4 regions of the Cohnella herbarum genome follow, and region 1 is predicted to be linked to each of the others. Evidence: riboswitches for the same ligand, from Rfam matches in the RefSeq annotation. Region 1 holds a riboswitch; each other region holds the start of a gene.

What was found. A riboswitch is a leader RNA that binds a small molecule or an ion and turns the genes downstream of it on or off. The one in region 1 is predicted to bind cyclic di-AMP.
Region 2: another riboswitch for cyclic di-AMP. It lies ahead of HH215_RS07970 (KamA family radical SAM protein); the one in region 1 lies ahead of HH215_RS27490 (hypothetical protein).
Region 3: another riboswitch for cyclic di-AMP. It lies ahead of HH215_RS13620 (3D domain-containing protein); the one in region 1 lies ahead of HH215_RS27490 (hypothetical protein).
Region 4: another riboswitch for cyclic di-AMP. It lies ahead of HH215_RS31295 (CAP domain-containing protein); the one in region 1 lies ahead of HH215_RS27490 (hypothetical protein).

The regions. Positions count from the first base shown of each region.
Region 1 is NZ_CP051680.1:6,467,610-6,475,754, reverse strand. Features, by position in the region: gene kdpC (potassium-transporting ATPase subunit KdpC) at 1-534, opposite strand, end outside; gene kdpB (potassium-transporting ATPase subunit KdpB) at 614-2,644, opposite strand; gene kdpA (potassium-transporting ATPase subunit KdpA) at 2,663-4,342, opposite strand; gene HH215_RS37110 (potassium-transporting ATPase subunit F) at 4,423-4,500, opposite strand; gene HH215_RS27490 (hypothetical protein) at 4,645-5,055, opposite strand; cyclic di-AMP (ydaO/yuaA leader) riboswitch at 5,174-5,355, opposite strand; cyclic di-AMP (ydaO/yuaA leader) riboswitch at 5,449-5,644, opposite strand; cyclic di-AMP (ydaO/yuaA leader) riboswitch at 6,024-6,178, shown strand; gene HH215_RS27485 (hypothetical protein) at 6,193-6,633, shown strand; gene HH215_RS27480 (peptidylprolyl isomerase) at 6,787-7,479, shown strand; gene HH215_RS27475 (Rpn family recombination-promoting nuclease/putative transposase) at 7,659-8,060, opposite strand.
Region 2 is NZ_CP051680.1:1,807,486-1,815,630, forward strand. Features, by position in the region: gene HH215_RS07955 (hypothetical protein) at 1-359, shown strand, start outside; gene HH215_RS07960 (PQQ-binding-like beta-propeller repeat protein) at 399-1,889, opposite strand; gene HH215_RS07965 (DUF6199 family natural product biosynthesis protein) at 2,078-2,308, opposite strand; gene HH215_RS07970 (KamA family radical SAM protein) at 2,421-3,605, opposite strand; cyclic di-AMP (ydaO/yuaA leader) riboswitch at 3,799-3,938, opposite strand; gene HH215_RS07975 (AI-2E family transporter) at 4,060-5,223, shown strand; gene HH215_RS07980 (methyl-accepting chemotaxis protein) at 5,324-7,078, opposite strand; gene HH215_RS07985 (fumarylacetoacetate hydrolase family protein) at 7,119-7,982, opposite strand; gene HH215_RS07990 (Gfo/Idh/MocA family protein) at 8,060-8,145, opposite strand, start outside.
Region 3 is NZ_CP051680.1:3,078,558-3,086,702, forward strand. Features, by position in the region: gene sdhB (succinate dehydrogenase iron-sulfur subunit) at 1-109, opposite strand, end outside; gene sdhA (succinate dehydrogenase flavoprotein subunit) at 113-1,870, opposite strand; gene HH215_RS13610 (succinate dehydrogenase cytochrome b558 subunit) at 1,889-2,560, opposite strand; gene HH215_RS13615 (LysR substrate-binding domain-containing protein) at 2,730-3,647, shown strand; cyclic di-AMP (ydaO/yuaA leader) riboswitch at 3,755-3,916, shown strand; gene HH215_RS13620 (3D domain-containing protein) at 3,922-4,575, shown strand; gene HH215_RS13625 (polysaccharide deacetylase family protein) at 4,715-5,539, opposite strand; gene HH215_RS13630 (potassium channel family protein) at 5,606-6,268, opposite strand; gene HH215_RS13635 (TrkH family potassium uptake protein) at 6,283-7,629, opposite strand; gene HH215_RS13640 (TrkH family potassium uptake protein) at 7,643-8,145, opposite strand, start outside.
Region 4 is NZ_CP051680.1:7,453,384-7,461,528, reverse strand. Features, by position in the region: gene HH215_RS31310 (hypothetical protein) at 1-544, opposite strand, end outside; gene HH215_RS31305 (GyrI-like domain-containing protein) at 541-1,035, opposite strand; gene HH215_RS31300 (VOC family protein) at 1,067-2,323, opposite strand; cyclic di-AMP (ydaO/yuaA leader) riboswitch at 2,542-2,672, shown strand; gene HH215_RS31295 (CAP domain-containing protein) at 2,679-3,461, shown strand; gene HH215_RS31290 (hypothetical protein) at 3,529-3,909, opposite strand; gene HH215_RS31285 (FAD-dependent oxidoreductase) at 4,050-4,613, opposite strand; gene HH215_RS31280 (H-type small acid-soluble spore protein) at 4,726-4,908, opposite strand; gene HH215_RS31275 (hypothetical protein) at 4,905-5,081, opposite strand; gene ku (non-homologous end joining protein Ku) at 5,200-6,090, shown strand; gene HH215_RS31265 (ATP-dependent DNA ligase) at 6,160-7,110, opposite strand; gene HH215_RS31260 (ABC transporter permease subunit) at 7,198-7,893, opposite strand; gene HH215_RS31255 (ABC transporter ATP-binding protein) at 7,890-8,145, opposite strand, start outside.

The DNA of each region.
Region 1 (8,145 bases):
GCGGCCTTCGGTGTGCTTCTCGACCAGCTTCTCCAAGTCCGTTGCCGCCACGCCCGTCAGCTTGCTGATACGGGAAACTTGAACCTCGGCGGATTCCGGAGTGATGTGAGGATCGAGCCCCGAGCCGGAGTTGGTGATGAGAGCGATCGGCAATTTGGAAATCGGCACATCCGGATTATCCTTCTTCCAAGCCTCGATGGAATCCTGCGTACGTTGCAGCATATCGGGGTTGGACGGAGCATAGTTGTTGGAGCCCGAACCTGCCGCATTATAATCGATACTCGATACGCGCCCTTGGAAGTACTTAGGATCGGCGAATTTCTGGCCGATCAGTTCGGAACCGACCACGTTACCCGCAGAATCCTTGATTAGACTCCCGTTTGCGTTATGCGGCATAATCAGCTGCGCGATTCCGGTAGTCGCTAGCGGGTACAGAATCCCGCACAGAATGATAAACACGATACTAGCCCGTATAGCAATTCCAACATAAGAAACTCCGGTAGCACCGGGATAACTAGCTGTTCGATTACTCATCTTATTTCCCCTTCCTCCTATGCGATCCGACTACCACGCGCGCAAACGCGAGGATAGTCGGTCGACATGTTCGTGCAAATTATACCCATAAATGGACGACTAAATCGATGACTTTGATTCCGATGAACGGCACGATGACGCCGCCGAGACCGTAGACGAGGATGTTGCGGCTAAGCAGCTTCGACGCGCTCATCGGCTTGTAGGCTACGCCCTTCATCGCGAGCGGGATGAGCAACGGAATAATAATGGCGTTAAAGATTAACGCCGATAAGATCGCCGACATCGGAGAGCCCAATCCCATGACGTTAAGAACGCTCATCTCGGGAATCGCCAATATGAACATCGCCGGGATAATCGCGAAATACTTGGCAATATCGTTCGCGATACTGAAAGTCGTAAGCGCGCCGCGAGTCATGAGAAGCTGCTTTCCGATGGATACGACCTCGATAATCTTGGAAGGGTCGGAATCCAAATCGACCATGTTGGCGGCTTCCTTGGCGGCAATCGTTCCACTGTTCATCGCCAATCCCACGTCCGCCTGGGCCAATGCCGGCGCATCGTTCGTGCCGTCGCCGGTCATCGCGACAAGCTTGCCTTCGGCCTGCTCGCGGCGGATCAAAGCGATTTTATCTTCCGGTTTGCTCTCCGCTACGAAGTCGTCGACCCCGGCTTCGCGGGCGATCGTTGCCGCCGTCAGAGGATTGTCGCCCGTGCACATGATCGTCTTGATGCCCATCTGGCGCAATTGATCGAACCGTTCGCGCATGCCCGGCTTAACCGTATCCTTCAAGTAAATGAGTCCGAAGATCCGATTATCGACCGCTACCGCGAGGGGAGTTCCTCCTTCTCGAGCGATCGCATCCCCGTTCGCATCCAAATCTTCCGGAATGGTTCCTCCTTGCGCCGCAACCCATTTTTTCATCGCATCAACGGCACCCTTGCGTACTTTTCTCCCATCCCGAAGGTCCATACCGCTCATCCGCGTCTCCGCTTTGAACTCGACGAACTCCGCTCCGGAAGCTAGCGACGCATCATATGCCATCCCTTGTTTCTTCATAAGCTCCAGCACCGAACGGCCTTCCGGCGTCTCGTCTTGCACGGAACCGATCGCCGCCCATTCCCCTACCGTCCGAGCGTCTGCTCCACCCACCGGAACGAACTCGCTAGCCATCCGGTTCCCGTAAGTGATCGTGCCCGTTTTATCCAAAATCATCGTGTTGATGTCCCCGGCCGCTTCGACCGCTTTACCGGACATGGCCAGCACGTTAAACTGCGTCACCCGATCCATTCCGGCGATTCCGATCGCGGAGAGCAATCCGCCGATCGTCGTCGGAATAAGACAAACTAGCAAAGCGATAAGCACGGGCACCTGCAGATCAATATCCAAGTAGCCCGCGATAGGCCCTAACGTTACGACAACGATGAGGAAAATAATCGTTAAGCTAGTAAGCAAGGTATTAAGAGCAAGCTCGTTCGGCGTTTTCTGACGTTTGGCCCCTTCCACCAGTGAGATCATTCGATCGATGAAAGATTCGCCCGGATCGCTCGTGATCCGCACCTTAATCTTATCGCTGACGACCCGGGTTCCGCCGGTGACGGAGCTAAAATCCCCTCCGGCTTCCTTAATGACGGGCGCGGATTCGCCGGTAATGGCCGATTCGTCGACGGACGCCAACCCTTCGACCACTTCGCCGTCTCCGGGAATCATCTCTCCTTGAGACACAATGACCACGTCGCCTTTGCGCAAATCCGCAGAAGAGACGACCTTAATGACGCCCCCGACCAATTTGTTCGCGTTGATCTCTTTTTTCGTATTTTTCAATGAATCCGCTTGTGCCTTTCCCCTGCCTTCGGCCAATGCTTCCGCGAAGTTCGCGAACAACACGGTGAACAGAAGAATGAAGAACACGGTCAGGTTAAACCCAATATCGTCTTGCGTATTAAAATATCCGGGAAACAACGTCATCAACAGAACGACGACCGTTCCGACTTCGACGACGAACATGACGGGATTTCGCATCATGCTTACGGGATTTAATTTAGTGAAGCTTTCCTTTACCGCACGGCTTACGATCGCGGAGGTCAGCATCGATTTGCGATTAGCATTCATGAACGATTCACCTCATCCTTAGCCTAACTTCAAATGCTCTGCGACAGGTCCCAGCACGATAGCGGGCAGGAACGTCAACGCGCCGATAATCAATACCGTTCCGATCAGAATGCCGTAAAACAACTTGTTATCCGTCCGGAAAGTACCGACCGTCTCAGGCACCCATTGCTTGCGTACCAAGGATCCCGCGACGGCTAGCATCGCAATCATCGAAACGTAACGCCCCAGCAGCATAACGAGCCCCGTCATAATGTTCCAGAACGGCGTATTGTCCGCCAATCCCTCGAAACCCGAACCGTTATTGGCCGCGGAAGACGTATATTCGTATAACACTTGAGTGATGCCGTGCGATCCCGGATTCGTAATGGACCCTTGACCCAGGTCCGTCAGGAAGGATATCGCGGTCGGCACGAGAATAATGAAAGGATGCGCCAGAATGGCGATCGCGATCAGCTTCATCTCCCGAGGCTCGATTTTCCGCCCCAGAAACTCCGGTGTCCTTCCCACCATTAATCCGCATAAGAATACGCCCAGCATTGCGTACATTAGCATATTGATCAGTCCGACGCCTTTGCCCCCGAACACGACGTTCAGCATCATTTCTCCTAGCGTTCCGAGACCTCCGAGCGGAGTGAGCGTATCGTGCATGTTGTTGACCGTTCCCGTCGTCGCCGCCGTCGTGACCGCGGAGAAGAGCGAGGACTGCGGAATGCCGAATCGGACTTCCTTGCCTTCCATGCTGCCTTGCGAAGAATCGATCCCCATAGCGCTGATGGCCGGATTTCCGCGAAGCTCCGAGAAATAGATCAGCGAGAGGAATAAGAGGAACAACGTCATCATCGCGCTGAATACGACCCAGCCTTGCTTGCCGTTCTTTGCGAACCGTCCATATACATAAGGAAGAGATGCTGGCAGAACCCACATGGACAAGATCTCGACGATGTTCGTCAGAGGATTCGGATTCTCGAACGGATGCGCCGAGTTCACTCCGAAGAATCCGCCGCCATTCGTGCCCAGATGCTTAATGGATTCCAATGCCGCTACCGGACCGATGGCAATGTTCTGCACTGCGCCTTCAAGCGTAGTCACGGTTAACGTCGGATCTAGCGTTAGCGGTACTTGCAGGGAGACAAGCAGCAATGTGACCACGACGGCCGCCGGAAGGAAAATACGGGTATGCGCTTTGACGAAATCTTCGAAAAAGTTCCCTAGCGTTTCTCCCTTGGTCGTAATCCCTCTAATAAACGCCATGGCAACCGAAAAACCGGTAGCGGCCGAGGTGAACATCATCATCGTGATAACGGCCATCTGCGAGAAATAGGACAAGCCGGATTCGCCGCTGTAATGCTGTAAGTTCGTATTCGTAATAAAACTGACGATGGTGTTAAAAGAAAGCGTCTGTTCCATGTTATCTATGCCGCTCGGATTAAACGGCAAGTACTTCTGCAGCCGCAAGATTAAGTATCCGACGGCCACGAGCACGATGTTGGTCAATAGAAAGCTTAAAGCGTACTTTTTCCATGTCATCCCGCTCCGGTTCTTAAGTCCGATCAGCAGGTAAATAAATCTTTCGAACGGTCCGAAAATGCGGTCTTGCCGGTTCGGTTCATTGGAGAATACGTGATAGACGTACGATCCGACCGGTTTCACGAGCAAGACAAGAACCGCGATCACGATAACGATTTGCAGAATGCCCATATAGCCTTTCCTCCTCTATCTTTATGACAACCGAGCGTCTCGTTCAAGACCGGCTATCGGTTGCACATGCAACGAACGGATTAGAACTTCTCTGGATTCACTAAGGCGTAAATTAAATATAGAAAGATGAATACGGTGAAGATCGATACGATGATCATTTTCGCTCGCCTCCCGCATCGTTGACGACCCGGTCGCACCAAGCCATAAAGCCGTAAAATATCGCGAACGTTGCCGCCAGCAGCAAAACCATATAAAGATCTAGCATGAAGCAGCCTCCTCAAAGGTTAATAGAACTAAACGTCTTACGATTTCAAATCGTCCGTAATAAGAAATCCGTAGTCTTGCGCGCCGCTGTGAATGACGTAATCGACGCCTAAGCTTTTGTATACGTTTCGGGGATTCTGGCTGCCCGTAATGACGTAAATCGGTTTGGATGTCCAACTCCGGCAAATCTGGACGTACCTGCAGCATAAATTCAAACTTTTCTCGAAAAGATATACTTTACCGACTCCGACCTCGGGGATTAACCAAGAATCTTCTTTGGTCGTATTTACCACAATAATGTGTTCAGCCCCGAGGCCTCTTATACGTTCGTATTCGGCCGTGTTATTAACGATCGCCGCATACGGGATATTTTTCTGCTTCAATAACTTCATGAATCGTTCGCCAGCAACATTAGGGGCCGATACGAGCACGACGTCCCGGTTAACCATTCCGTTCATCTCCTGTTCTCAGTCGAAAAAAGGCAACAAAAAAGAAGCCCAGTGAAGAGGAACTCTTCTCGTGGCTTCTTGGGCGCGGCTATAGAAGCCGTCTCCAATCACGATCATCGTTGCCTCTCTCGGTACGCTTACGAGGTTAGCTGTCGGATTCGGGCGTGAGAGTCGCCCTACCTTCCGGCCCGGAGCTGGAGCTCCTTGCCTTCCGGATTCACCCCATGAATTCCTCGTTCCGGAATCCGTTTGGTTCCCCCGCTTCCCGGTCTACTACCGGAAACTCAGCGATCAATAAACATAACAAAAACCGCAAGGAATAATCCCCTGCGGCCTATTCGGTCACAAGTTCATCATCCTCTCTCCACTGCGCGCGTCCATGAAACGACGATCGGTTGCACGCATCAACGCTTACGAGGTTAGCTGTCGGATTCGGGCGGTGAGAGTCGCCCTACCCGAAGCGGCCGCATCCTAGGTGCGGTCGCTTCGGGATTCACCCCGGACGGCGACGTTCGGCTCTCACACCGAATGAACGCCATCGATTGGTTCCCCCGTTTTCCCATTTCGGAAAACTCAGCGATTACGAATGGAACAATATCAAAATCATGAATCGAATATTACTCCTGCCCCCAACCTTTGTAAAGCAATCCCAATTCCGCCTGTAGAGCAAATTACGTCAACGTGGTAAATCGTACCGCTTACAATTGACGCGATCTCCAGAATACTCTTTTTATCTCTCTATTTCTCGGTTTTTAACAAAAGTCAGCATATATCCCGATCACCGTCCCGATCGCTTTTCAACCCGAAAACCGTGAATGAAAGCTAGAGCGAGCTTAAGCCTCCCAAATGCACGAAAGAAGTGGTTTTATCGGATTAAATATCCGTAATTTGCACGAAATCGCCATTAGGTGGACAGATTTGGAATTGCCTCTATATTTACAAAGCATCCCGACTGGAGTTATATTCGGATTTGTCTAACGCTGAATTCCTTAACGGGAAGCGGGGGAACCATCGCGGCCGCGGCCGCTGGGGTGAATCCGGAAGGATAATGATATCCGAAGGTAGGGCGACTCTCGCGCCCGAATCCGACAGCTAACCTCGCAAGCGTAATTTGAGAGAATTCAAGGAGTGCTTAGGATGGCGGAAGAAATCAGAATTACGAGCTTTCAATTGTATCTGTTCGAAGATCCCCGCGATTTACCCGATGGCGCATGCGCCAAAAACGACGCGAACTGCCGGTACGGTTTGCTCAGAATCTCCTGCTGTGGCCGGGTCGGATGGAGCGAATGCGTGCTGTCCGAGAACAAAAAGTATTTCGACTTAGCCCAATGGGCCGCTTTCCTGCAATATTTCCATAAGCCTACTTTAACGGAAGCCTATGAAACGGTAGATCATCTCCATGATAGATGGGGGGATACGAAATCGGAGCTGGTCCGATCGGCGCTGAACGATCTGAATTCCCAGTTTCAGAACGACAATAGCGGATCTCATCAACGCCGAGGGCCTTCCGCGTATCGCTACTCCATGGATCCCGCTTCATTAATGGAGCATTGTCGGGCTCATTATGAAATCGTGTAATTATAGTTTGGGCACGCTATGATTCGCCTCGCCGCGATCCCCCGGATCGCGGCTTTGACATGACATAAACGTTTGTTAACTAAGCCGCGGTGGAATCCTTTTCGAGCAAATGTTATGATACGAGAGGATATAGAGGACAAGGGGGATTTGAAATTGAAATCCGCAAAAATTCGATTTACCGTCTCGCTGCTTACGATCATTGCGTTATTGGCTATCGTAACGGGATGCGGCGGCAAGGAAAAAAATCAAACCGATGCATCGGCCACAGGTAACGGCGCGGCATCCACACAGGAGGCTTCCCCAATGAGCGAAGTAGACACATCCGGCGACAACCCGATCGTCACCATTGAAATGGACAGCGGCAAAATCATCAAAGTCGAGCTTTACCCTAAAGTAGCGCCGAATACGGTAAACAACTTTGTCTCCCTCGTGAACAAAGGCTTCTACGACGGCACGATCTTCCATCGGATCATCCCCGGCTTCATGATTCAGGGCGGCGACCCTGACGGTACGGGAATGGGCGGACCCGACTACTCGATCGCCGGAGAATTCACGCAAAACGGCTTCGAGAACAAGCTGAAACATACGGCCGGCGTTCTCTCCATGGCGCGCGCGCAAAATCCGGACAGCGCCGGATCGCAGTTCTTCTTGATGGTCGCGGACTCTCCGCATCTAGACGGAGCCTATGCCGCTTTCGGCAAAGTTACCGAGGGTATGGATGTCGTGAACGAGATCGTAGCGCTGCCTAGAAACTCCAACGATCGCCCGAACACGCCTCCGGTCATGAAGAAAGTGACCGTGGATACCCGCGGCGCCGCCGTTCCGGAACCGGAAATCATTAAGTAAATGCAAGAATAGAGCTTGAAGCTCTTTCTACCTAACAAGGATCACTCCTCGGTAAACCTTACCCTAAGAGTGATCCTTGTTTTATTTATGCAAATACCCGTGAACCCCAATTAGCAACTCCGCCGCTTCGGCGCGGGTTAGCAACACTTCCGGGTTAACCGGTTGCTACTTGCAAATGATTATTTGAGTTTGTTTAATTCTTCAATCGTAAGACCGGTGAGCTTCATTATTGTCTCGATGTCCAATCCGATCGCGAACATGTTTCTTGCGATCTCTTGTTTCCCTTCAATCCTTCCATCTCGCTTACCTTGCTGAATACCCTTTTGCTCGCCGATTTCAATTCCTTCTCTGATTCCCGCTCTTCTCGCGGCTGACATCGCGCTATTGTATTCGATGAACGCTTCTTCTCGAGCTTCATACAAACGAAGCGTTTCCTCATCGCAACTTAGCCGTTGCAGGCGTTCCTCAGCTGTTTTAATCGTGGAATCCATAGTAACCAACTCCTCTAATTGTTGTTCTGTGATCTTCTCGTCCAGAAACAATAACCATCGGTGTAACGGATTATTCAGATCATGCTGCATCAAGCGAAATTAATCGAGCCAACGAATAGCTTGCTAAGGTAGAAGAGCGTTCTCTTATCCATAGCATGGTCAACAATCATCATTA
Region 2 (8,145 bases), 3.7 Mb from region 1:
AGCGGTACGTCGAATCGGCTGCCCCGGATCTGTTGGCGGAAAGCTTCGTGGAAGCGATGTACCAGAAGGATAAGGACATGCTAACCCTTATTGCACAAGACGTGGAAAGCGATCGATTGTCGTATTTCATCGCAAAGATAGATACCCTCGAGTCCATTCGCATTGATCTACCGACCGGCAAAAAACGCATAACCCCGAAATTCTCCGAAACCGACTTAGTCGCGGAAATGAAACTCCCGATCAAATTCCACGTCAAAGGTCATTCGGATCGCGCAACTACCTATACGTTTCAATTCAAACGGGAAACTCCGCAGCAGCCATGGCGCATTGTTGACGTAATCGCTAAATCCAAGAAATAAGCTTTTTTAGACTAATCTCCGTGTGAACCCGTGCGTTGCTTACTCCAGCTTGATTCCGTATATTTTGCCCCCGCGAGAAGCAACGACGGCATAATCGTTGAAGACGGCAGGCGATGACTCGATGTTCGTACCGATACTTAATTTTCCGACGACTTTGCCGTTGCTGGCTGAGATGACGGAAATATTGCCGATGGAATCCGCTTGAATCAGATACGCTTTCCCCGATTTATCGTATACGTCCACCGGTGAAGACCAGGCGTAATTCGCCATCGGCAGCTTCCATTTCTCTAACCCCGTAGCCTTGTCCAAAGCCACCATTAATCCTCCGCTGAACGTCCCGTACCGGGCGATCGTGAAGATCACGAGGTTGGAAATTTCCTTTTTCCCCAATACGGGCGTCGCCAGTAATCCGCCGTTAATCGGATGATCGCCGAGCACCGAGAAACTCGCGTATTTGCTCTGCCAGACCGTCTCTCCCGTTAAACCGTTGATCTTCCTGAGGTAGGAATTTCCTTTCCTTCCTTGCTTGTCCACTTCGGTACCGGTATAGAGATAAGGAATGCCCTTCTCCGTTTCAAGCACGATCGTAGCATCGGTGTCATCGATGGGAGGAAGCGACCATTCCGATTCGTAAGTATTTAAGTTCAGCGCTTGCACGCTGCCGCCATTATCCGCGAAATATGCCAGGTTATCGTGAATGGCGATCGAATTTTCGATACCTTGATGATTATTGCCTGAAATCTTGTATCTGTATTTATTGATTATCGGATCGATGGATATTTTCTTTTTCGCCGGATCGAAAACGGTATTCAGCTTCAGATGGTAGACCAGTCCGTTCTCGCCGCCGACGATAAGTGTATCGTCCAGCCGATTGAACATCGCCGAGCTATCGAACGCTCCCCATGTGCGGTAGGCGAACGGGTCTTTGCCGTTTACGCGCAGCAATCTCTTCTGATCGGTTAAGCTGAACAGATTAAATCCGATCGTGCCGTTCTCGGGAATGCCCTCCCCGACATAGAGGAGCGGGTAACCTCTTGCGTCCACCGACACGCTGCCTTTGATCGGATTGCCGATCTTGATTGGACTGCGCGTCTCCTCGCCGGTCTTCAACTCCATGAAATAGACATACCCGTCGAGAGACGCGTAGATCACTTCGGTAAAATCAGGTTGCGAGAGAAACTTCTCTTTGACGTTCATCGTGCGCAATACTTCCGGAGTCCATTTCACGATGGCCGGCTGACCCGTCCAACCCGCTCCGCCTCCCCAAGAGCTCGACTTGGTTTTTTTCTCCCAGACGATCTTCGGGCTAAATCGCTTCATCTCCGTCGTGCCGAAGGAAGGAGCGCTTCTCTCCTTATTCCCTCGAAAGGTCAAAATCCCCTCGACTTCGGTATAAACGGCGGGAAACGCTTGCGAGATTGTAGGCTTCTTATTCCATTGCGAGGAGTAACGACTTTCGGCTTGCGCGATTCCCTGGTACATACAAACGATTAATAGTGCTAGGATGAAAGTCTTTTTTCCTCGGGACATCTCTATTTATTCCTCCAAAACCTAGGATAAATAGAGTGTACCTACTAGACTCCGAGAAGCATGTCAAACGGTCGGCGAGTATTAAGGGAATATTTGTCATAATGAGCGACTTGATCCGGGATTTCGTCTAGTCTTAAACGAATACGGATCTTACTACAACAAAAATACTAGAAACTGCGTTATAACAACTAGCGCAGTAAATGCGGCAGCAACAAAATCGATAAGCCAATAAGCGCAAACACCCCTGAAATGATCCTTTGAAAAACAAAATAGGCCCTTGGCGGTTCTCTTAAAGCTTTCCAGCTTTGAGCTAACTTCCAGAAGTAATAAGGATTTATCGTTGCAAACAATGCAATTCCGGTCCATAAACACATGAATATGAAAAAAATCCAAGAAAAAGCATTCACTTCCGGCGGCACTCCCATTTCCCCCCCCCATTAACATGTTTGTAGATAATACGTACGTACCCGGATAGATAAGACCGTCCCGAAAGCCTTAACTTGGCTAACGAAACGGTCTGTCTATTCGTACCTATTTAACCATAATCATTTTATTAGCCCTAAGCTGAGGATGTTCCGGCATCTCATTCACCGAGACGACCGCATCCGTCTTCTTGTTAGGCTTGCTCCAGTATTGCTCGCTGCCGGGCAGATCGTCGAACCACGCGGCATCGTCCGGGCAATCCAAGATCATGAAGCGACCGTAATGCCCGTCGCGGGATTGGTGGTATTTCAAATAAGCTTTTCCGTTCTCGATGGCCAGAATTTCGATTTTACCCGAGGTATGGCTCATCGACAGTCGCACTCTTTTCCCCAACCCGGACGTCCGGGCTTTAGCCTTCTCTACGAGATCGTATACTTCGGCAAGCGGAAGCACGAAGTCTACGTTACCCGCGACTGGACGGTTAATGAAGAAATAATAAGGAGTTACTCCCGCCCACGACAATCTATCCAGAAGCTCGCCAAGCACTTGCGCGTCATCGTTGATTCCTTTCAGAATCGGGGTCTGGTTCACGACGATCGCGCCTGCATCATGTAAAGCTTGAAACCCGCGAACGGCTTCGGGCGTAATCTCTCTTGGATGGTTAATATGGGCCATGACGTAGATTCTCTTGTTCGCGCTGGAGAACTCGCGTATAGCTTCGAGCAATAGCTCGTCCTCATAGATACGCATAGGGTTGAACACCGGAATTTTGGAGCCTAGCCGTATAATCTGAACGTGTTCGATTTCCCTTAATCTATGCAAAATTGCGCGCAGTTTAGAGGTGGCAAGAATCAAGCTATCCCCTCCGGTCAGGAGGACGTTGCTGATCTCCGGGTGCTCCGCGATATACTGCAGTCCCGGCTCGATATCCGAGGTCGCTTCCTTGACGTCGTTGCGGAACAACCGTTTGCGGAAACAATATCGGCAATACGCCCCGCACACTTCGGAGACGATGAGCAGCGCGGTCGAACTGTACTTATGTTGACAGCCCTTCACAACGTAGTTAGTGTCTTCATCCGAGGCATCCCATCTTCCGTACTCCAGCAGTTCCCCTTCATTGGGAATGACGAGCTTGCGGATGGGGTCGTCCGGATCGTTCCAATCGATCAGTTTCAAATAGTACTCATTCACGCGAAAGACGAATTTATCGGTGATCGATTTTAATTGCTCACGTTGTTGCTCGGGGATGTGAGTGATTTTTCCGATATCGGTAATATACTTGGGTTGCGGCATTGCATATTCCTCCTCAAGGTATATTCGGTCGAATTCGAGAACGAATCCATTCCAAGCCCCTGCTATCCCCCCTTCGTTTCAAAATAAATAGACCCGATGCCAGAAGACCATCCCTTCTGCATACCGGGCCTAAAGAAAACAAAAAAGACCCTTGTTCGGGTCAAAAGAATGAGCAGTTTATCTGCGCACGACAATCCGACCCATCCAAAGCTGACGAGGTTAGCTGACGGACTCGGGATAGATGGTTCCCTACATTCGCGTAGAATGATTCGCCCCAGAAAACTGGTTCCCCCGCTCTCCGGCCTAATGCCGGAAACTAAGCTTAGGGTTACTATAGAGGATTCTCCAAGAGATGTCAATACGTGGTAAACCTCGGGAATATCCGATCCAAGCCAAGTTGTTCTTAGGGTCTAAAGTCGATTAAAATAAGAAGTATTAGAGGAGGAAGGCACATATGCAACCTGCGCGGAAATGGTCTGATCGCATCAAATGGATGCTGATGAACCAAAAAGTAATCCTGTTCCTTGTCGTCGTACTGTTAATCAGCCTGAATATACTCGTACTCGACAAAATCTCGTACGTATTTCATCCGTTTATCGTCATCTTCGAGACGGTCTTCCTTCCTTTTCTTCTGACCGGAGTCGCTTATTACTTGCTTAACCCGATCGTGGATTACCTCGAGCTTCGTAAAATTAAACGAGTGTATTCCATTATCGTCTTGTACCTTGTCATTATTACCATCCTAACGCTCGTCGTCATGAAGGTCGTTCCGTTGCTAAGCGAGCAAATCACGAGCTTGATCGTACAGTTCCCGAATTATAGCCAGGACGCGAAGCTGAAGTTCGAGGAATTGATCGGGAACGAATACTTCAACGAATTGCAGGATACGCTCGGCATCGATTCCAGCAAGCTGGTGAACGATTTCTCGGGTCGCGCCTCCGAGGTGTTGAACAATGCATGGTCCGGGATCGGGAATCTTGTCGGCCGCATTACGGAAACTGTGCTTGCCATCATCACCGTGCCGTTCATACTGTTCTATCTATTGAAGGACCGCAAGAAACTGTCTCCATTCGTGCTCAGCTTTCTGCCGACTTCCTTACGTCAGCGTTCGTTCGGCGTTATGCTCGAGATGAACCAACAGATCAGCTCTTACATACGCGGACAGATCGTCGTTAGCTTGTGCATCGGCGTTCTGCTCTACATCGGTTATCTGATTATCGGCTTGGACTATTCGCTCGTTCTTGCGGTCATTGCCGCTTGCACGAGTATCGTCCCTTATTTAGGACCGGTCATCGCCATTACCCCAGCCCTGATCGTGGCGATGATGACTTCGCCGTTCATGTTGTTGAAAATGGTCATCGTCTGGACGATCGTCCAGCTTATCGAAGGAAAATTCATCTCTCCGCAAATTATGGGAAAGACGATGCACGTTCATCCGATCACCATCATATTCGTAATCATCGCCGCTGGGAATTTGTTCGGTATCATCGGCATTATTCTCGCGGTTCCCGGTTATGCGATCATTAAGGTCATCGCCACTCACTTGTTCCGATGGTTCAAGGCGCGGACTGGGCTATATGAACCGCCCGAAGTCGAGGAGCCGAAAGCTTCCGAGTGAACGGAATAAAAAGGGCATCTCGCTAGCCAGGCTAATGGCTTGCGAGATGCCCTTTTTTTAAGTAAGGGTAACGACGGATAATGTTCGGTAACGCTCGGCATCAATGCTTCGCTGGCGACGTTGGATCCTTAGCGCTTTCCCCGTCTACCTTAAAGTGGCCGACCGCCGCTTTCAGCGAATCCGACACCTCCAGAAGCTGCTGCGACGTTTGGGCGAACTCATTCAATACGGCGGTCTGTTCCTGCACCATAGCCGACATCTGCTCGGTGAAAGCAGATGTTTCCTCCGTCACGCGGCTGATCTCTTCGGCCGAACGGACAACGCTGCCGCTGCCCGCCGCGATCTGGCCTATGGAAGAAGCCGCTTCGATCACTTGGGAAGTCAGATCGTCGACATTATCGACGATCTGCCTGATGTTCGACTCCGCTTCGCGAATGGCCGACGTTCCTTCATAGACGGTTTTAGAGCTGTCGGCGATCAGCTCGACGATCGTCTCGACGTCCTGGTTCATCCGCTTGAGCGTCGATTCGATGCTGCCGGCGGATTGCGCCGTTTGATCGGCCAGCTTGCGGATTTCGGCGGCGACGACCCCGAATCCCCGCCCGTATTCGCCCGCGCGCGCCGCTTCGATCGTCGCGTTGAGCGAGAGCAGATTGGTCTTCGTGGAAATATCGCTCATATACCCGACGATGCCGAGAATTTGGCTCGACTGCTCCGACAGTTGGGTAACGCTTTGCTGGATATTCGTGAACGCCCGGTCGATCTTCGCGACTTCTTCTTGCGTCTTGTCCAAATTGCGACTGCCGCTGTCCGCGGCCGCCTGCGTCGTCTTGGCCAGTTCCGCCGCCTGCCGCGTCCCCTTGGCGACCAAATCCAGGCCGCCCAGGTTCTCCTGCATGATCGCGGATATTTCCTCCGTCTGTGCGACCTGATTTTCTGCCCCGACCGCAACCCTGCGAACGGCTTCGCTCACTTGGCCGTTAATCTCGACCGTGCCCGCTGAGCCTTCGCCGATTCGTCTGGAGACGGCGGACAAGCGTGCCGCCTGTTCCTGAATCTGACGCATCATCGTCTGCATGGAGGCTAGCAGCTTATTCGTCTCTTGCCCCAACTCCCAAGTTTCATCCGTCGCCTTCACTTGAATGCGCCGGGTCAAGTCTCCGCCCGATCGGGCAATATCGGCGATAGCGGACGTCACTCGCTTCAAATTCCGGGTAATGTTGCGGGAAACGATCCAGGAGAAAGCGATCGTCAGAACAGCGAGCACGGCCGCCATGGCATATAACAACGATCGCAAGCCGTCATTGGTGTCGATCAGGCTGGAGATGCGTTTTTCCGTTACGTACTTCTCGGATTGCCGCAGCCGGGAGAGCTGTTCCTTCATGCCGGTCATCGCCTTCTTGCCGGGATCGTCCGCGAAGTATTGAACGGCCTTTGCGGCATCTTTGTCGTAGGACAGCGTCGCCGAAGCTTTGTCGGAAACCGCGAACCAGCGATCCATTGCTCCCAGAACGCCAACCAGTCGGCTCGTTTGTTCGGCATTTCCGTTGAACAGCTCCTTCAGCGTCTCGTATCCCTGCTTCCACTTCGCTTTCTCCCCCTCGTAGAGGTCAAGATCCGCCTTTTGGCCGGTCATGATCGCGCGATATAAAGCCGATTCCATCGTCGATGCGTATTTGTCGAGCGTATGCGTCGTTTCGTGAATTTTCAGATCCCGGTTGACGATGGAATCGAGCTCTCCCTGTAGCGACTTAATCGTGCCGGAGACGATGAACAGCGACGCGGCCAGAAAGATCAGCAGCACGATATAACCGATCGATATTTTATAGCCGATTCTGAAACGAAATCCGGTCAATTCTCCATCCCCCCTGTCGCTTAAGCTTGCGGATTCGACGTCAAGACTCCCTTACGTAACGGTTGCGTAAAGTGCCGATTCCTTGCACGTATGCTTCCGTCACGTCCCCGTCTTCCAGCCATACCGGCGGCTTGTGGCCGAGTCCGACGCCCGGCGGCGTCCCCGTGCTGATGATATCCCCGGGCACGAGCGTCATCGTGCGGGAGAGAAATGAAATCAGATACGGAATATCGAAGATCAGATCCCGCGTATTGGCGTTTTGCATCGTCTTTCCATTAAGAATCAGCGATAGATCAAGCTCGCCGGGATCGACAATCGCATCTTTCGTCACGATGCAAGGTCCTATCGGCGCGAAGGTATCGATCGCCTTGCCGCGGGTCCACTGCCCTTCGGACAACTGAATATCCCTGGCGCTGACGTCATTGATCACCGTGTAACCGAAGACGTAGTCCATAGCGTCTTCGGGAGATACGCGCTTCGCTGTCTTTCCGATGACCACGGCCAGCTCGACCTCGTAATCGCATTGGGTAACTTCCTTCGGAATGATGACGTCGTCCTCGGGACCGATGATCGAGTTCGCGTATTTCGGAAACAGAACCGGCACTTGGGGTACCGCCATGTTCGATTCGGCCGCGTGATCGTAATAATTCAATCCGACGAAAATCAGCTTCTGCGGATTAAGAAGAGGGGCTTCGAGTCTCACGTCCTCGAACGCATAGAGCTCCGTAGCGGATTCTGCCAATGCCGCGTTAGACGCGGCAAAGTCGCCGTTCTCGCATTTCTCGATCCAAGCCAGCATCGACGGCGCCTCCGTCGCGGCCGCGATCCGCCCGTCTTCTCTCCATACGCCCAGCCTCAATTCGCCGCCCGGTTCCGAACGTTTCGTAAATTGTACCAGTCTCACCTTGATCTTCCTTTCCTGCTGTTCCTGTCTCCTCCCGGCCGGTTAAGCCGGGAAGGACGGAGAGTTTATTGCCGGCGCTACAGGATAATCTCCTTGCCTTCCGCCGCGGATTTCACGATAGCGTCCGCCACCTCTATGCCGTGAAGCGCGTCCTCGAACGATA
Region 3 (8,145 bases), 3.4 Mb from region 1:
ATTCCTCCGTGAATGGGGAGGCATCCGGACGTTCCCGTCGCGTAATGATGAACTTGACTTTACGACCCGTAGCCGTGGTCGCTTTCGTTGCAGTAGTAGCTTCCGCCATGACTTAGCCCTCCTTCTTCTTGTTGGTGGAGTAGTCGCGCTTCCGCGGCTTAATCAACGATACATCGACGTCCTCGTACGAAATCTGCGGACCTTCCGGCGTAAACGACGCTAAAGTCGTCTTCAAGAAGTTATCGTCGTCGCGTTCAGGGAAGTCCGGCTTATAGTGAGCTCCGCGGCTTTCGTCGCGTTGAAGCGCCCCTGCCGTCATCGCCTCGGCCAGCTCAAGCATGTTCCACAGCTGACGGGTAAACGCCGCTCCCGCGTTATTCCAATTCGCGGTATCGTTGATATTAATATTTTTGTAACGCTGTTTGAGTTCCTTGATCTTGCCGATGGTCTCTTCCAGCTTCTTGTTGTAACGGACGACGGTCATGTTGTTCGTCATCCATTCGCCGAGCTCTCTGCTCAATACATAAGCGTTTTCCTTGCCGTCCATTTTCAGGATCGACTCGAATTTGTTCGCTTGTTTTTTGCGCTCGTTCTCGAATACGCTCTCCGATACGTCCTCGGCCGATTTTTTCAATCCACGGATGTACTCGATCGCTTTCGGTCCGGTTACCATGCCGCCGAAGATCGCGGACAACAAGGAGTTCGCGCCGAGACGGTTCGCGCCGTGATATTGATAATCGCACTCTCCGCAAGCGAATAGCCCCGGAACGTTCGTCATTTGATTGTAATCGACCCACAAGCCGCCCATCGAATAGTGAACCGCCGGGAAGATCTGCATCGGAATTTTCCGCGGATCGTCTCCGGTGAACTTCTCGTAGATTTCGATAATTCCTCCAAGCTTAACGTCAAGCTCCTTCGGATCCTTATGCGAAAGATCGAGATAAACTCTGTTCTCGCCGTTGATGCCGAGATTCTGGTTTACGCACACGTCGAAGATTTCGCGAGTCGCGATATCCCGCGGAACGAGGTTACCGTATGCCGGATATTTTTCTTCGAGGAAGTACCAAGGCTTGCCGTCTTTATAGGTCCAGATCCGGCCGCCTTCTCCCCTTGCCGATTCGCTCATGAGACGGTTTTTGTCGTCGCCGGGAATCGCGGTCGGGTGAATCTGAATGAACTCCCCGTTCGCATAATGCACGCCTTGCTGATAAACCGCGCTCGCCGCCGTTCCCGTATTGATTACGGAGTTCGTCGTTTTGCCGAAAATAATCCCGGGACCGCCGGTGGCCAGAATGACCGCATCGCCGCGGAACGTGACCGATTCCATCGTGCGCAGATCTTGCGCGGAAATCCCGCGGCAAACTCCGTCGTCATCGATGACCGCTCCCGTAAATTCCCAATGCTCGAATTTCTGCACCAGTCCCGCGACTTCCCAACGCCGAACCTGCTCGTCCAGCGCGTACAACAGTTGCTGTCCCGTCGTAGCTCCGGCGAATGCCGTACGGTGATATTGCGTTCCTCCGAACCGGCGGAAATCGAGCAATCCTTCCGGGGTACGGCTGAACATTACGCCCATCCGGTCCATCAAGTGGATAATGCCGGGCGCCGCTTCGCACATTGCTTTAACCGGAGGTTGATTCGCGAGGAAGTCGCCTCCATACACCGTATCGTCAAAGTGCTCCCAAGGGGAATCGCCTTCGCCTTTTGTATTTACAGCTCCGTTAATACCGCCTTGCGCGCATACGGAGTGAGATCTTTTAACCGGTACCAGCGAGAATAGATCGACCCGAACTCCCGCTTCCGCCGCTTTAATCGTCGCCATTAATCCGGCAAGTCCGCCTCCGACGACAATTACTTTTTGAGTAGCCATAATTTGTTTCTCCTCCCTCTAACCGATCGAGACTGAACTTAACGCCGTTGCTGCAGCCGATGCGAACTCGTCGCCGCGGAATGCGAACAAGGACAACAAGAACAGTGCCGACAAGATTACGAAGATGACCATGCAAATATTAGAGGAAACTTTCTGAGCGCGCGGGCCAACCGTAATTCCCCAGCTCACCAAGAAAGCCCACAAACCGTTCGCGAAGTGGAACGTCGCGGCGATTACGCCGATGATGTAAGCCGTGAAGACGAGCGGGTCGCTAACGATTCCGTTCATGTGTTGACCCAGTTCTTCATGCGTAACGTTGCCGAGCGTAATCTGGAATCGGGTTTCGTAGAAATGCCATGCCACGAAAATAAACGTGATTACCCCCGTAATCCGTTGCAACGTGAACGCCCAGTTGCGGCCATAGCTGAATCGGCCCGTGTTAATGTTCGATTGATACGCGATGTACAGTCCGTATACCCCATGGAATAAAATGGGCAACCAGATAACGAACAATTCCAGCCAGAATACAAGAGGTACGCTGTTCAAGAAGTCGATGCTTTTCGTGAAGCCCTCCTGTCCGCCTTCGTAAGCGGAATAGTTCGTCAGCGCATGCTCGATAATGAACAATCCAAGCGGAATTACGCCAAGCAACGAATGAAGCTTTCTCGGTAAATAAGAATTACCTTTCATGTCTGTGTTCGATCTCCTTTCGCATCCGTGCTTCGACTTCAGATGACGAAGTTTCCATACGTCACCATTTTGTCACCGCTTTTAAGGTTACCCTATTTTCGCTTATAATGGAACTGCTTATTTAATATTAAAACTTATAACTAAAACGCATAAGAGGATGGTGTTCCCTGTGCTCGAAGATATGCGGCTATTCGCGACGATTGTAGAACAAACAAGCCTAAACAAAGCAGCGGAAAGATTAAACCTGTCGCAACCCGCCCTGTCCCGCCGTTTAGCCCGGCTTGAATCGGAGCTTGAGGTCGACCTGTTCCGAAGAATCGGCAAGCGACTCGAACTAACGGCAGCCGGACAAGTCACTTACGAATTCGCGCTTGAGTTACGACAATTCCACGGCAGCTATTTACAGAAACTGAACGCTTTCAAATCGTCGGAAGCGCACGTAGCTACGATCGGAGCCAGCTTGACGACTCTCCAGACGACGCTGCCCGATCTTATTACCGCAATTACCGAGAAGCACCCTAATCTTGAGATTAAAGCCGTCACGGGCAAGTCGCACGAAATCGCCACGCTCGTTAAAGAACGCAAAGTCGATTTCGGAATCGTAGCCTCGTCCGTCATCTACGATCCCGCTATTACCAGTTTACCCTTGTTTGAAGATCATCTTATCCTCGTCCTTCCGAGAACGCATATTATATTAGAAAGAACGCAATTGGAAATGTCCGATCTCGACGGCCTTCCGATGATTCTTTTTGCGCCGGGAACGTGGTACCGAACTCTGACAGACGAATTATTAAAAAAATATAACCTTAAGCCGGATGTCCGGATGGAAATCGACTCTTTCGAGGCCATTATTCGGTTATTATCCGCTTGCCGCGCGGGCACTTTGCTTCCTAAATCTTACCTGCGCGAGCAAGTTCTCATCGATAACGATTTATACCTCGTGCGCATCAAAGAGCTTGAGGGGACTAAGCGGACGACGTCTCTCATTCACGGCGACCCGGTCTGGCTCGCTCCTTCGACGCGCTATTTGATCGAGGAAACGACCGCCTATTTCGACCGCGGGGCAAACCGTCTCAAAGAATCTTAATCTAACGAAAAAATCGGTCCGACTCCTGATTTTTCCTGTTTTAACCGCCTGCTCGCTATGGTACCTTTTACAGGTAGTTGGGGCGCCCTTCTTAGGAACGCAACAACAAAACATTCCGGCCAAAACCGTCAGGTGCGGGGGGACAAGTATTAAAAGCACATACTCGAAACGAACCTATACATGTGCAGGGGTGAAGCGCAATCGCGCAGGGCTGATCTCCCAGTCCGAATCCGACAGCTAACCTCGCCGGCCCATCTCTAGGAGGATATACGTAATGAAACACGGTTTGAAAAAATTGAGCATACGATCTTCAGCGCTTCTTCTTGGAGCGGCATTGGCACTACCGGGACTGACAGCACACGCGGCAACGACTCACACCGCTAAAAATTCCGATACGTTTTGGAAGCTTTCAACCCAATACAAAGTGCCGCTTCAGAAATTGATGAACGCGAACCCTTCCGTCGATCCTTTGAATATCTACACCGGATTAAAGCTTGTGATCCCGAGCAGCACGGCCAACTCCGGGAGCGCTTCCAAGGCGACAGCCGCTGCCGACTCGAGCAAGCCCGTCCAAATGCAATCGACGTCGACCGCGGAGTCGCTCGCTTACTCCAAAATTATCGACATTAAAGCTTCGGCTTATTCGGCTGCTGCCGAGGAGAACGGCGGATGGGGGGCTGTCGATTATTTCGGCAATCCGCTTAAGCTCGGAACGATAGCCGTGGACCCGAAAGTCATCGCCTTCGGAACGAGAGTATACATTGAAGGATACGATTTCAATGGCTTGCCTCAGGGAGGCATGTACGCGCGGGCATTGGATGCGGGTGGCGCGATCAAGGGCAAACGAATCGATATTTTCGTTCCGGGTTCCCGTTCTTTCGTCTCGAGTTTCGGTTTTCAGAACGTCAAAGTCTACATTTTAGAATAGTTCCGGCCATTCGAATATCGCGCGCTATAAATAAACCTAGGCTCCGATTGCGGACCCTAGGTTTATTTAATCCGTTCACTCCGCAACCATACAATTCGTAAGCTGCCTACCTGACCGATTTCCACGGTCGGGTACGATTTTACTGCCCTTTTCTGCGTTCGGGAATATCCAGCAGATCGGTTAAAGTCACGGGCTCGTAATGATTCGCGCGCAACCAGTCGATAATTTGCGGAAGCGCCTTGACCGTACCGGACAAGCTCTGTCCTTGTCCGCCTCCGGCATGCATCAGCACGACGGAACCCGGCCGTACCGAGCGGGTGACGTTCCGAAACACCTGATCCGAGCTTAACTGTCGCCAATCCGATGAATCCACATCCCAATTCACTACCGTATATCCTCTTTTTTTCGCCCAGTCCAGATGTTTTGGTAAAATCTCCCCGTATGGAGGACGCACTAGCCTTGGTTTAAACCCGACGATCCCCTCGATCACGTGCTCCGCTCGTTCGATCTGCTCTTGCACCTTCGCGAAGTTCAGCTTAGAGAAATTAGGGTGGCTATACGAATGATTACCTAGGTTATGGCCCTCCCGGTGGATTCGTTTGACTAAATCCGGATGTTTCGAGCTGCGGGTTCCTACGACGAAGAAAGTCGCATGAACCTTCTTGGCTTTCAGGACGTCCAGAACCTGCGGCGTGAACCGGGGGTCCGGCACGTCGTCGAACGTTAACGCGACTTTGCGCGAACCCCGGGACGCGGACAATACGAACACGCCTTCATACTTGCGTTCATATTCGGACCAATGATTGCCGGACGGCTTAACCTGCGTTGTTCCAGCTGCATAAGCGGCATGCGCACCAGTACAATCCCCCAACAAAGACAAAAGGGTGACGGCGCTTACCAGCGCCATCACCACCGATCTAAAGCGCGACATCGTCATCTCGCCAATCCCCCCATAACCGCTCATTCTAACTATATCCTGAACGAATGGGATGGATTTCATTCAACTCTCGCTAATAACTTTTCCAGCCGGCTATTGTCCGATCGACTCTTGGAATTGCTCGATCTGATCATTCGTGCCGATAACGACCATCACGTCGTCCTTCGATAAGGTATCCTTCGCCACGGGAGCGATGATGATCCCCTTCGGTTTGTTGATAGCCACGATGCTGCAACCGAATCTCCCCCTCGGGTTCACATCGTCCAGCGACTTGCCCGACAGGCATTCCGGAACCGCAAGCTCCGCTATCGTATATTGCTTGGACAGCTCGATATAATCCAACAAGTTCGGCGAAACGAGCTGATGGGCCACGCGAACCCCCATATCCCGTTCCGGATAGATAATCCTGTCCACGCCGACCCGCTCCAATACGCGGCCGTGCAGATCGGATACCGCTTTCGCCACGACCTTCTTGACGCCGAGATCCTTCAACAGAATCGTTGCCAGTATACTCGCCTGTATATCGTCCCCGATCGCCACGACGCCGCAATCGAAGTTCCGGGCGCCGATCGAACGCAGCACCTCTTCCTCCGTAGCGTCCGCAACGACCGCGTGCGTAAGAATGTTGGACAGTTCTTGTACTTTCTCTTCGTCGCGGTCCACGCCAAGCACTTCATAACCTAATTTGATCAACTCCGCGCCTAAACTCGATCCGAACCGTCCCAACCCTATAATAACGAATTGATTCATCTTCATGATATTTCCGTCCTCTACCCGATAATAATTTTACCTTCCGCATGACGATACAAGGCCCGCCCTTGCTTTCGTCCAAGCGCATATGTCAAAGTCAGCGGACCTAACCGCCCCATAAACATCATAAGGATAATGATGATTTTTCCAGCGACGGTCAAATCTCCGGTTAGACCCATCGATAAGCCGACCGTACCGAACGCGGAAGTTACTTCGAACAAGATCATGAGGAATTGGTGATCTTCCGTCGTCGACAAGATCATCGTCGCCACGATGACGAGACCGAACGCGAATAACGTAACGGTTAACGCCTTGTACACCCGTTCCTGAGCCAACCTCATTTTGAACAATACGACATCTTCTTTACCTCTGACCATCGCAACGACGGCTCCGACAAGCGCCGTAAAAGTCGTCGTCTTGATTCCTCCGCCAGTAGAACCGGGAGAAGCCCCGATGAACATGAGGATAATGATGATAAACTGCGTCGCTTGCCGTAAGCCCGCAATATCCACAGAGTTAACGCCGGCCGTCCTCGGAGACACCGACTGCATGAAAGCGGCCAGCAGCTTCTCTCCGAAGCCGAGAGGAGCGAACGTTTTGCCGTTCGTGTACTCGAAGATGAGAATAAGCGCCGCTCCCGTTACGATCAGAATACCGGACATGCTGAGCACGACTTTGGAATGAAGCGATAATTTACGTTTCATATTACGAAAGTCGACCAAGTCCGATAAGACGACGAAACCGAGTCCGCCTAGAATGATCAACAGCATCGTTACGATATTAACCAAAGGATCTCCTACATAATCTACGAGACTCCGATAGTCCCCCATAATGTCGAACCCCGCATTGTTGAAGAAAGACACCGCATGAAACGCGCCTTTATACATGGCCTCTCCAACGGGCATATCGAACAGGAAACGCGCAGTGAACAGAATTGCTCCGACAAGCTCGATCGTTAAAGCGTAAACGACTACCTTACGGACTAAACGTATGATGCCTTCGATACTCGTCTGGTTTAACGATTCTTGCAGAACAAGCCTTTCCTTCAGTGAAATCCGGCGTTTAAGAATAATCGCGAACAACGTTGCCATCGTCATAAATCCTAATCCGCCGACCTGTATCATAGTCAATATGATGAGTTGACCGGCCGTTGTCCAGTACGTCCCGGTGTCGACCACGACAAGTCCGGTGACGCAGGTCGCCGACGTTGCCGTAAACAGCGCATCGATGAACCGGGGAGCGGAGTCTTGGGTGTGCGAGAAGGGCAGCATCAGCAATCCCGCGCCGAGCAATATAATCATTGCGAATCCCAACACGAGAAGTCTGGGCGGGGAAGCTATGAGCGAACTAAACCATTTCCGTACCACATCGACCACCCCGTCATCCGATAATGATTTTACCTTCCGCATGACGGTAAAGTACGCGACCCGGTTTCGGACCTAGGGCGTACGTCAAGGTCAGCGGACCTAAGCGGCCAATGAACATGAGGAATATGATCGTTAATTTCCCTGCTAACGTTAAGTCACCGGTAAGACCCATCGATAAACCGACCGTACCGAATGCCGAAGTCGCTTCGAACAAAATTTTCAGGAATGCCGCGTCTTCCGTCGTGGAAAGCACTAGCGTGCCTAACAATACGATTCCGATACAGAACAGCGTTACCGTTACGGCCTTGTATACACGTTCTTGCGCCAATCGAAGACGGAACAATACGACGTCTTCTTTCCCCCGAATCATAGCGAGCACGGCACCTACCAGCACGGCGAAAGTCGTCGTCTTGATTCCTCCGCCCGTAGAGCCCGGGGAAGCGCCGATAAACATCAAGATAATAATGAAAAATTGCGTCGCTTGACGAAACTCGGTAATATCTACCGTCGTAACTC
Region 4 (8,145 bases), 990 kb from region 1:
ACATTTCATGCATTTCTTTTAGATCGCTTTTTTCCTGCAAATATTGCGATGCATAGTCGTTTAACTCGGCTGTCAGATCCGAATGTCCGGCAACCGGAACTACATTGAAGTATCCGACGATTTCCGCGTTCGGATTTCCCCAGTGATCTTCGAATGCGCCGTAGTTCCACCAAATGGCTCTTGAGGATAACTCCGCTTCCTTCGGTATGATGTCCCAGCCAGTCCGGTTATCGTTATAGGAGTTCACCAAGTATTGCATGGCGCGCCCGATCATTGCCTCGTTCCGTATATTCTCGCTCAGCAATAGCTGAAGCGCGGTCGTCGTTGCCAGAGCCGATGAGGCCGCGCACCGAAGATCCGGTTCCAATGCCCGACCGAATCCTCCGTCATCGTTCTGAAATTTCTCTAACTCGAGATAGACATCCTCAATAGAGCCCCGCTCGAACTCATATCGGAACAAAGCAGCCTCCAGCTTCCTTGCGCCGCCCGTTAATAAAAACTGCCGTGCTCTTCCAAACGCTTCCCTGCCAAGCTTTTTCGTCATGATTGCACGTTCTCCTTTATCGGAGCATAGATATCGAAGTCGAACTCATCGATCTCGTCCGCCGGCACGAGGAACGGATTGATCGGCTTCAAGCGATTGGCCTCGTATCCGTAAGAACCTTCGTTCATATCTCGCTCGTACCCTTCGGTCCGAAACCAATCGGTCAGAAAGGCGTAAGTCTCCTCTAACCTTTCTCTATTGCCTTTCACCGTTATTTTGGCGAACTTACGCCCGGGAATCGTTATCGTCTCCAACCCATCCGGAAGGTCATCAAAGCCGCCGACCTCCACTCCCGTCCATAACGTAGTCACGCCCGTCGACCATTGCCATTCCGGAATGATCACATGCCCGAATTCGTCGTTGCATACGGCGGGGTGGTTCTTCAACAGCTCTTGAACGCGTTGCCACGCTAATCTAACTTCTTTCCCATTGCACTCGCTTCGGATTACGGCGACTCTTAACGGTTGTTTTTGTTCGATGGATACCCGCAACGAAACCCCTCCCTTAAATTCGAATATTTACTTATCGACCTTGGCACACCATAATCAAGTTCCCGTCCGGATCTTTCAAGACGAAGAAGGATATTTCGCCATGCCGCTCTAGCTCTCCGTGAAATGTCATCCCTTGATCGGCGGCAAAATCGTAAGCGGAATCGATATCGTCGGTATCGAACATAAAGAGAATTTCGAATGCTTCATGATTGCGGTACCGGTTGTCGTCTAATAAAAGCGAAGCTCCACGCGTTACCGGAACGGAATAAACCGACTGCTTAACCGACTCTTCATCCAGTGGCACTCCAAGCAGTTCGCAGTACCAGCTTGCCGCTTTCTCCATATTCTTCACATTGACGAATACTCCGCCTATGTTAGCCTTCACCGGGCTGTCCGTAACGGGAAGCCCATACTCCTTGCCTCCGTCCGCGCTCCAACAAACCATGACGGCTTTTCCTTCCGGATCATAGAAATTAAAATACGCCATCCCATCGAAACGATGGGGTTCGGACAGCACTTGCGCCTTCCTGCAGATGTATGCGTAAGCACGATCGATGTCCGATGCCGCTAACATAACGAGCGGTTTCTCTTGCTGCCAGTCCGGATTGTTATGGTTGTTGGCATCCGAGTCGAGAACGAGCCCCGTACCGGGCAAATCAAACCAGTATACCGGACCTCCGTTCATCCGTTCCTCCATAATCGGTAATCCTAGCAGCTTGCTATACCACTCTGTCGCTCGCCTTAAATCCGTCACGTGGACGAACAAACTCGCCGCTCGATTTTCAATGGGCAACTCGTGTTTTCTACGAATAGAAAACCACAATTCCATGACCGAATCCGGGTTATCGTTGCCTTTGTACCGATCGTCATATAATTCGAAATGGACTCCGCCGGCCGGCTCGTAATCGGAATTCGGAAGCCAAGCGCTTTCGTAATATTGAAAGGCCTCTCCAATTTCATCAATAGGCCCTCTTCGCTGTATGACGCAGTACAGACCGCCTGCGAACGATTCGGCCACCATCCCCTCGGGGATATTCCCGATTGCGGCGACTCCTGCCCCGGCAATGTAATCGAAGGCTTGCCCCGGCATATCCTCCGGTCCGAATATACACATCCCGTAGCTTTTTCCGTCGAAATGGAGGATTTCTTCCCCGCGAGTGTTAAAGCGCTGCCAAAGCTTGCTGATTTCGTTTTTAGAATTCGGCGTATGATGCTTCGGCGTATACCGAATCTTCTCCCCTACTACGTTAAACGGTTCTTTCCACGCGATGCGCGCTTCGAGTTTCATTCTTTTGCTCCCTTCGATTTACGTGCAATGCCGGTTTAGTCTCGCCACCCTTATACGAATATACATTCGCCTTTTTTACTGGGAATTCCTGCTTAATGGATTATGAGAATAATATTATTTGAGATTCTAAACGCCGCCAAGTCAACAAAAACGGGCGTCGATCGTTCCGCTTGGCAGGATTTATGAAATGATTTCGCTTCCGCTAGCTGATAGACTTTGAGATATTCCAGCCGAAGTCCACAACGGACGCGGAGAACCCACCACCATGGGGTGAAGCCGCGCAACATGCGGCGGGGCAACTTTGGTCCTAACCCGACAGCTAACTCCGCAGGCAAACAAGGGAGGAACATCATTCATGAACAAGCATCACAAGCACAATAAAGGTCTGAAGAAGACTCTCATATTAGGTACGTTGGCACTCGCCGTATCCATTCCGACAGGCATTGGCGCAGCATCCGCGGCAGGCACGTCCGGAAGCAACTACGCGCAGACAACAACGATCACGCAAGTCACGAGCCGTCTAGGCATCGATCTGAACACGCTATTGCAACAAATCATGCAAGGCAAATATCCCGTCGTATCCAAACCCGGAACAGGCACGGAAAATTCGGGCAACGGTCAAGTGACGCAGCCTAGCAAACCGGGTACGGGTTCCGGCAACGGTCAAGTGACTCAACCGAGCAAGCCTAGCACCGGAACAGGTTCCGGTACAGGTAATGGAACGGGCGCAGGTTCTGGAACAGGCACAGGTTCTGGAACGGTTGCTACATCCGCTTACGCTACCGAAGTCGTATCTATCGTTAACCAAGAGCGCGCGAAAGCAGGCTTGAGCGCGTTGAAAATGTCGAATGCCACGCTAACGAAAATGGCGTTGGACAAAGCGAAAGACATGTACAATAACGGTTACTTCGACCACAATTCTCCGACTTACGGTTCGCCGTTCGACATGATGAAGCAATACGGAATCAGCTACAGATATGCCGGCGAGAATATCGCCAAAGGTCAGCGTACTCCGCAAGAAGTCATGACGGCATGGATGAACAGCTCCGGTCATCGCGCGAACATTCTGAGCGCGAACTTCACGACGATCGGCGTAGCTTATTATAACGGCGTATGGGTTCAAGAATTCATCGCATAGTAAAAACCGAAAAGGCATCGCGAACCGCCCATGCGGATTGCGATGCCTTTTTTTTTACATGAAACCATCAAACAATTCGTTTCAACTGAGCTTCTTGCTCAATCGACCTGGACGAGAGCAATTCGATGATCCGCTGCTGGCTCTCCTGAATAGCCTCATAACGCTTAACGCTCTCGTTTGTTTCCAGTACAGCCCGTTTAATCAGTTGAGAATCTTCTTCTAATGCTTCTAAGCGTGTTTCTACCTGATCTAACCGCGTCTCCACGTTCTCTAACCGCGTTTCCATTCGATCTAGCCGTACTTCTACCCGGTCTAACCGCTCTTCTACTCGATCTAACCGCTCTTCTACTCGATCTAACCGTGTTTCAATCCGCTCTAATCGTTGATGAACAGGCGCTAATTCTTCTCGAATAACGGATTGTAACATATCCTTTAATTCGTGATTCATTGTTCCAACTCCCATCATCCATGTACGGATGATTGTACCAGAAATTTGGTCGCCGTACGAATGAAATATGTTGCTTCCTGTAGAATAAAACATCCCATCCGTTCAAAGAACGAAATGGGATGGACAGGATCATGATCTATTTAAGACTTCAATACGTCATGGTCGACGTAACGCTCGCCATTGATCTCGCTAATGACGTTAATCGCGACTTTAGCGCCGTCTCCGGCGGTAATAATCGTGTGCATGCTAACTCCGGCCACGGTACCGGCAGCCCAGATATTGTCGATGCTCGTCTTGCCTTCCGGCGTGCAATCGACGATCGTCTTGATCCGCGGCTCCGTTCCCGGCTTCGTGCGAACGCCGCTAGCCTCGGCTGCGTCGACGAACATCCCCGTAGCCAGAATAACATGACCCGCTTCGTACGTTTCTCCCTCGGTCTCGATCTTGATGAAACCGTCCCCTGCCGTTAGCTTCGTAGCTTTCGCGACTACGAATTCCGCTCCGAATTTCGCGGCTTGTCTTTTACCGGCCGCGACGAGGTCGGGACCCGAGATTCCCTCTGTTCCATAGTGATTTTCCAACCAAGCTCGTTTCGTTACGCTTTGGTCACTATCGATAACGAGCGTTTTCTTCCCTGCCTTCGCAGTGAAGATTGCCGCGCTCGCGCCTGCCGGACCTCCGCCGATAATGGCGATATCGTACATAACAACCACTCCTTAAGGGATATTATGGAACTCACCTTATTGTAGCACGAGCTTGACCTGCTTTCAAAAAGTAAGCCCATCGTATCTCCCGGTCGTTACGCTTCCTTCGACATTAATGCTCCTTCAGCCGCTCGACGCCTACCGTCTGTGTATCGGTCGGATTTTGTCCGACTTGCACCGTCGCCACGCCGTTCTCGACGTCCACTTTTTCTATCCACACCGATTGTCCGTCATCTAATCGAACGGCGATGTTATCCGAGGAATCGTAAATCTCCTGCGCTCTTTGAGCATTCACGGAATATCCTCCTCCATCGTTCCCGTCGTCGTTTCCGAAATTAATCCGTTCTGCAACGTGACTTGCCCTCCGCCTAAACCTTCGTTAATCATGCGATCAACGTCCATGTCGTAAACGTCTCTTCCCTCGTGCATCGAATCCGCGACCACTTGATCCTTATTTTCCGTATCCATGTTGGCGATCTACCTCCCGATATTGACTTTTCGACCTTTTCCAATATTCCCTGCACGGTTGGTTTCCATGCGGAGTGGGAACCTTAAGACGACGAAAAAACGAAAAGGAGATCCGCCCATGCATACCGTGTGGAAAGGCGCCATCAGCTTCGGATTGGTACACGTCCCCGTCAAAATGTTCACCGCTACCGAAGACAAGGACATCCACTTGCGAATGATCCATAAGGAGTGCGGCACGCCAATCTCGAACGTTCGAACTTGCCCTCATTGCGAGAAGGAAGTCCAATGGGATGAAATCTCGAAAGGGTACGAGTATGAGAAGGGCAGGTTCGTCTTATTCGATTCCGATGAACTCGATGCCATCAAGCCGGAAAATACGAGAACGATTCAAATCCTGGATTTCGTCGATTTGACGGAAATCGACCCGCTGTATTACCAGAAGGCTTATTATTTATCTCCGGATCAAGCCGGGTCGGGGGCATACAATCTGTTGCTGGAAGCGATGCGCCAATCCGGCAAAATCGGCATTGCCAAAATTGCGATCCGCAGCAAAAGCAGCCTCGCGGCCATTCGAGCCGTCGACAATTGCATCTGCATGGAAACGATGCATTATCCGGATGAAATCCGTTCGTTGCAGCTAGTGCCGAATTTACCCGAACAGACGACGGTGAACGAACGGGAGCTTACTATGGCGAAAATGCTAATCGAACAGCTATCGACGCCATTCGATCCGAACAAGTATACCGACGATTACCGAATCAGCCTTCAGGAAGCTATTCAGCGTAAAATATCCGGAGAGGGCCCCGACATCGTTACCGCTCCCGCCGCGGAAAAAACGAACGTTATCGATCTCATGGCCGCGCTTCAAGCAAGCTTAGAGGCGGTTAAGCCAGCCTCGACGCCATTACCGGATTCGGCAGTCGATCCATCTGCCGATCCATCCGGCGACCGTAACAAAGCAAAACCGCGAGGAACCCGCGGCCGCAAAAAAGAAGGAGCCGTTCCCTGAACGGTTCCTCGGCTTCACGACCGCAAGTTCGGATTCCTCCTGGATCAAACCTGCCTGTTTTTATAACGTTCAATCTAATTGCTTAAACGTACAATCCGTCAATTTCACCTCGTGAACGATGCTTTGCATCGAAGGATGTCTCATCGTTCGGTTTCGCGTCCATTCCATGAACTGTATTTTTACGATAATGCGCGGGGTTAACCATACCGCTTCATCGGCTCTTTCCGGGGTACTGCCGAACGGGTTGGAAGAGGAGAACAGAGGAATCGCTTGTTTCGTAAGCTCGATCGTCTCCGCGCCCGTCAGTTTACCCATTCCGGAATGTCCGATATATTGCAAACTTCCGTGCTCATCATAGAGCCCTAGCAGCATGGAACTCACGATATTGTGCTTGATAATCACTCCGCCGATCACGGCATGCAAATCGTGAAAAATTTTGAATTTGCGCCAACGGCCGTCTTTGCCCGACAAGGAGTAATCGCTCTGTTTGTCCTTCAGAACGATTCCTTCCATTCGATGGGCTCTCATGACCTGCAGCAGACCGCCTGCATCGCTGAAATTTTGCACGATTTGCACGTTCGCTCGCGGTAAGATTATTTCTTGCAATAAGCGTTGCCTGACCGATAAAGGCTTACTCGTCACCCATTCTCCTTCGTTATATAGCACGTCGAAGATCATGTAAGTAACGGGAACTTGCGATTGAACTTGAGCCGCACGGTTAAGGTTTCTGATGCTGTCGCGTTTCATGATTTCATGAAAGGAAGGTTTGTCGGCATCGAAAGCAATCAATTCCCCGTCCAAAATAAACGAAGAGGAACGGCAATAATCGTTTGGAATCAGCAGTTCGGGGTATTGCAACGTCCGTTCGTTCCGTCTGCGATTGAACAGCCTGATCCGATGACCGTCGAAGTACGATAACATCCGAACTCCGTCCCATTTGATTTGCGCGATCCATTGATCGCCCGAAGGGATTCGCTTAGCCGAGATCGGCTCGAAGGGAAATACCGCAGTCAAATCCATACGTCTAATCGGGTACTCCTTTTCGCTACTCGCGTTTTCCACTCAGTATACCCAATTCATCCATAGAACCGGTCAAGACCATTTAAGTCACGACACGTCATCGCGATTGGCCTTGAGAATCGTCCAGTACGCGCCTGCCGCGCCGATCGCCGCCAACGAAATCGTAACCGCGGGGATCACGCTAAGCGTAAGCCCGTTATTCGTCGCATATATGGCGAACTCGATGACGAAAGAGGACGTCACCGTCGTCGTCGCCGATTTCCGGATCATTCCCAGAACGAACGGGATCCAATTAATCGCCGTCGTCAGACCGGCTTGCACGAACATCTCGACCGTTTGCCCGTATAAGATTTCTCGGGTAAGCGGCTCTTTAATATAATCATAATAGACATTCATCCCGCAGAATGCCGAGCTAATAATCAGATTAGAGACGATGAGAACGATAAAGGTGACAAGCGAGACCAGCAGCAGCTTGGAAAGAAGCACCTTTCGTCGATCGATCGGATAACCGAACAACAGCGAGATCGTTTTGCTCGTATACTCTCCGACGATCATTCTGGCCATAAGCACGGCAGCGAATATCCCAAACGTAATACTCACCATAGCACGGATAAAAGCGAACGCGACGGCGTAAGTCGGAGACGAGGCGATGCTTTCATCCTGCCACCCTTGTTGCTGAAGCGTCCATACGATGCCCGCGAGCGCCAGATTCGCCGCGATGACGCCGACGATGTATCCGCCGAATTTGTATTTTTTCAATTCCAGCTTCATGAGCAGAATCATGCGCCATCGCCTCTTTCCATGAGGCTGAAGAAGTAATCCTCCAACGAATGCCGCTTGCGCCCGATCTCTTCGATGTTAACGCCGTTTAAGACTAACGCTTTGACGATGTCGGATTGGGGCAAGCGGAAGTCGTAGATACGGATCGTCGACTCGCTCATCACTTTAAAGTTGCGGATGTCCAGCTTATCGTCCAGCACTCCGGCCGCTTTCCAAGTATCGTTCGTCGTCAGTTCGATATGCTCCATCCCTTTC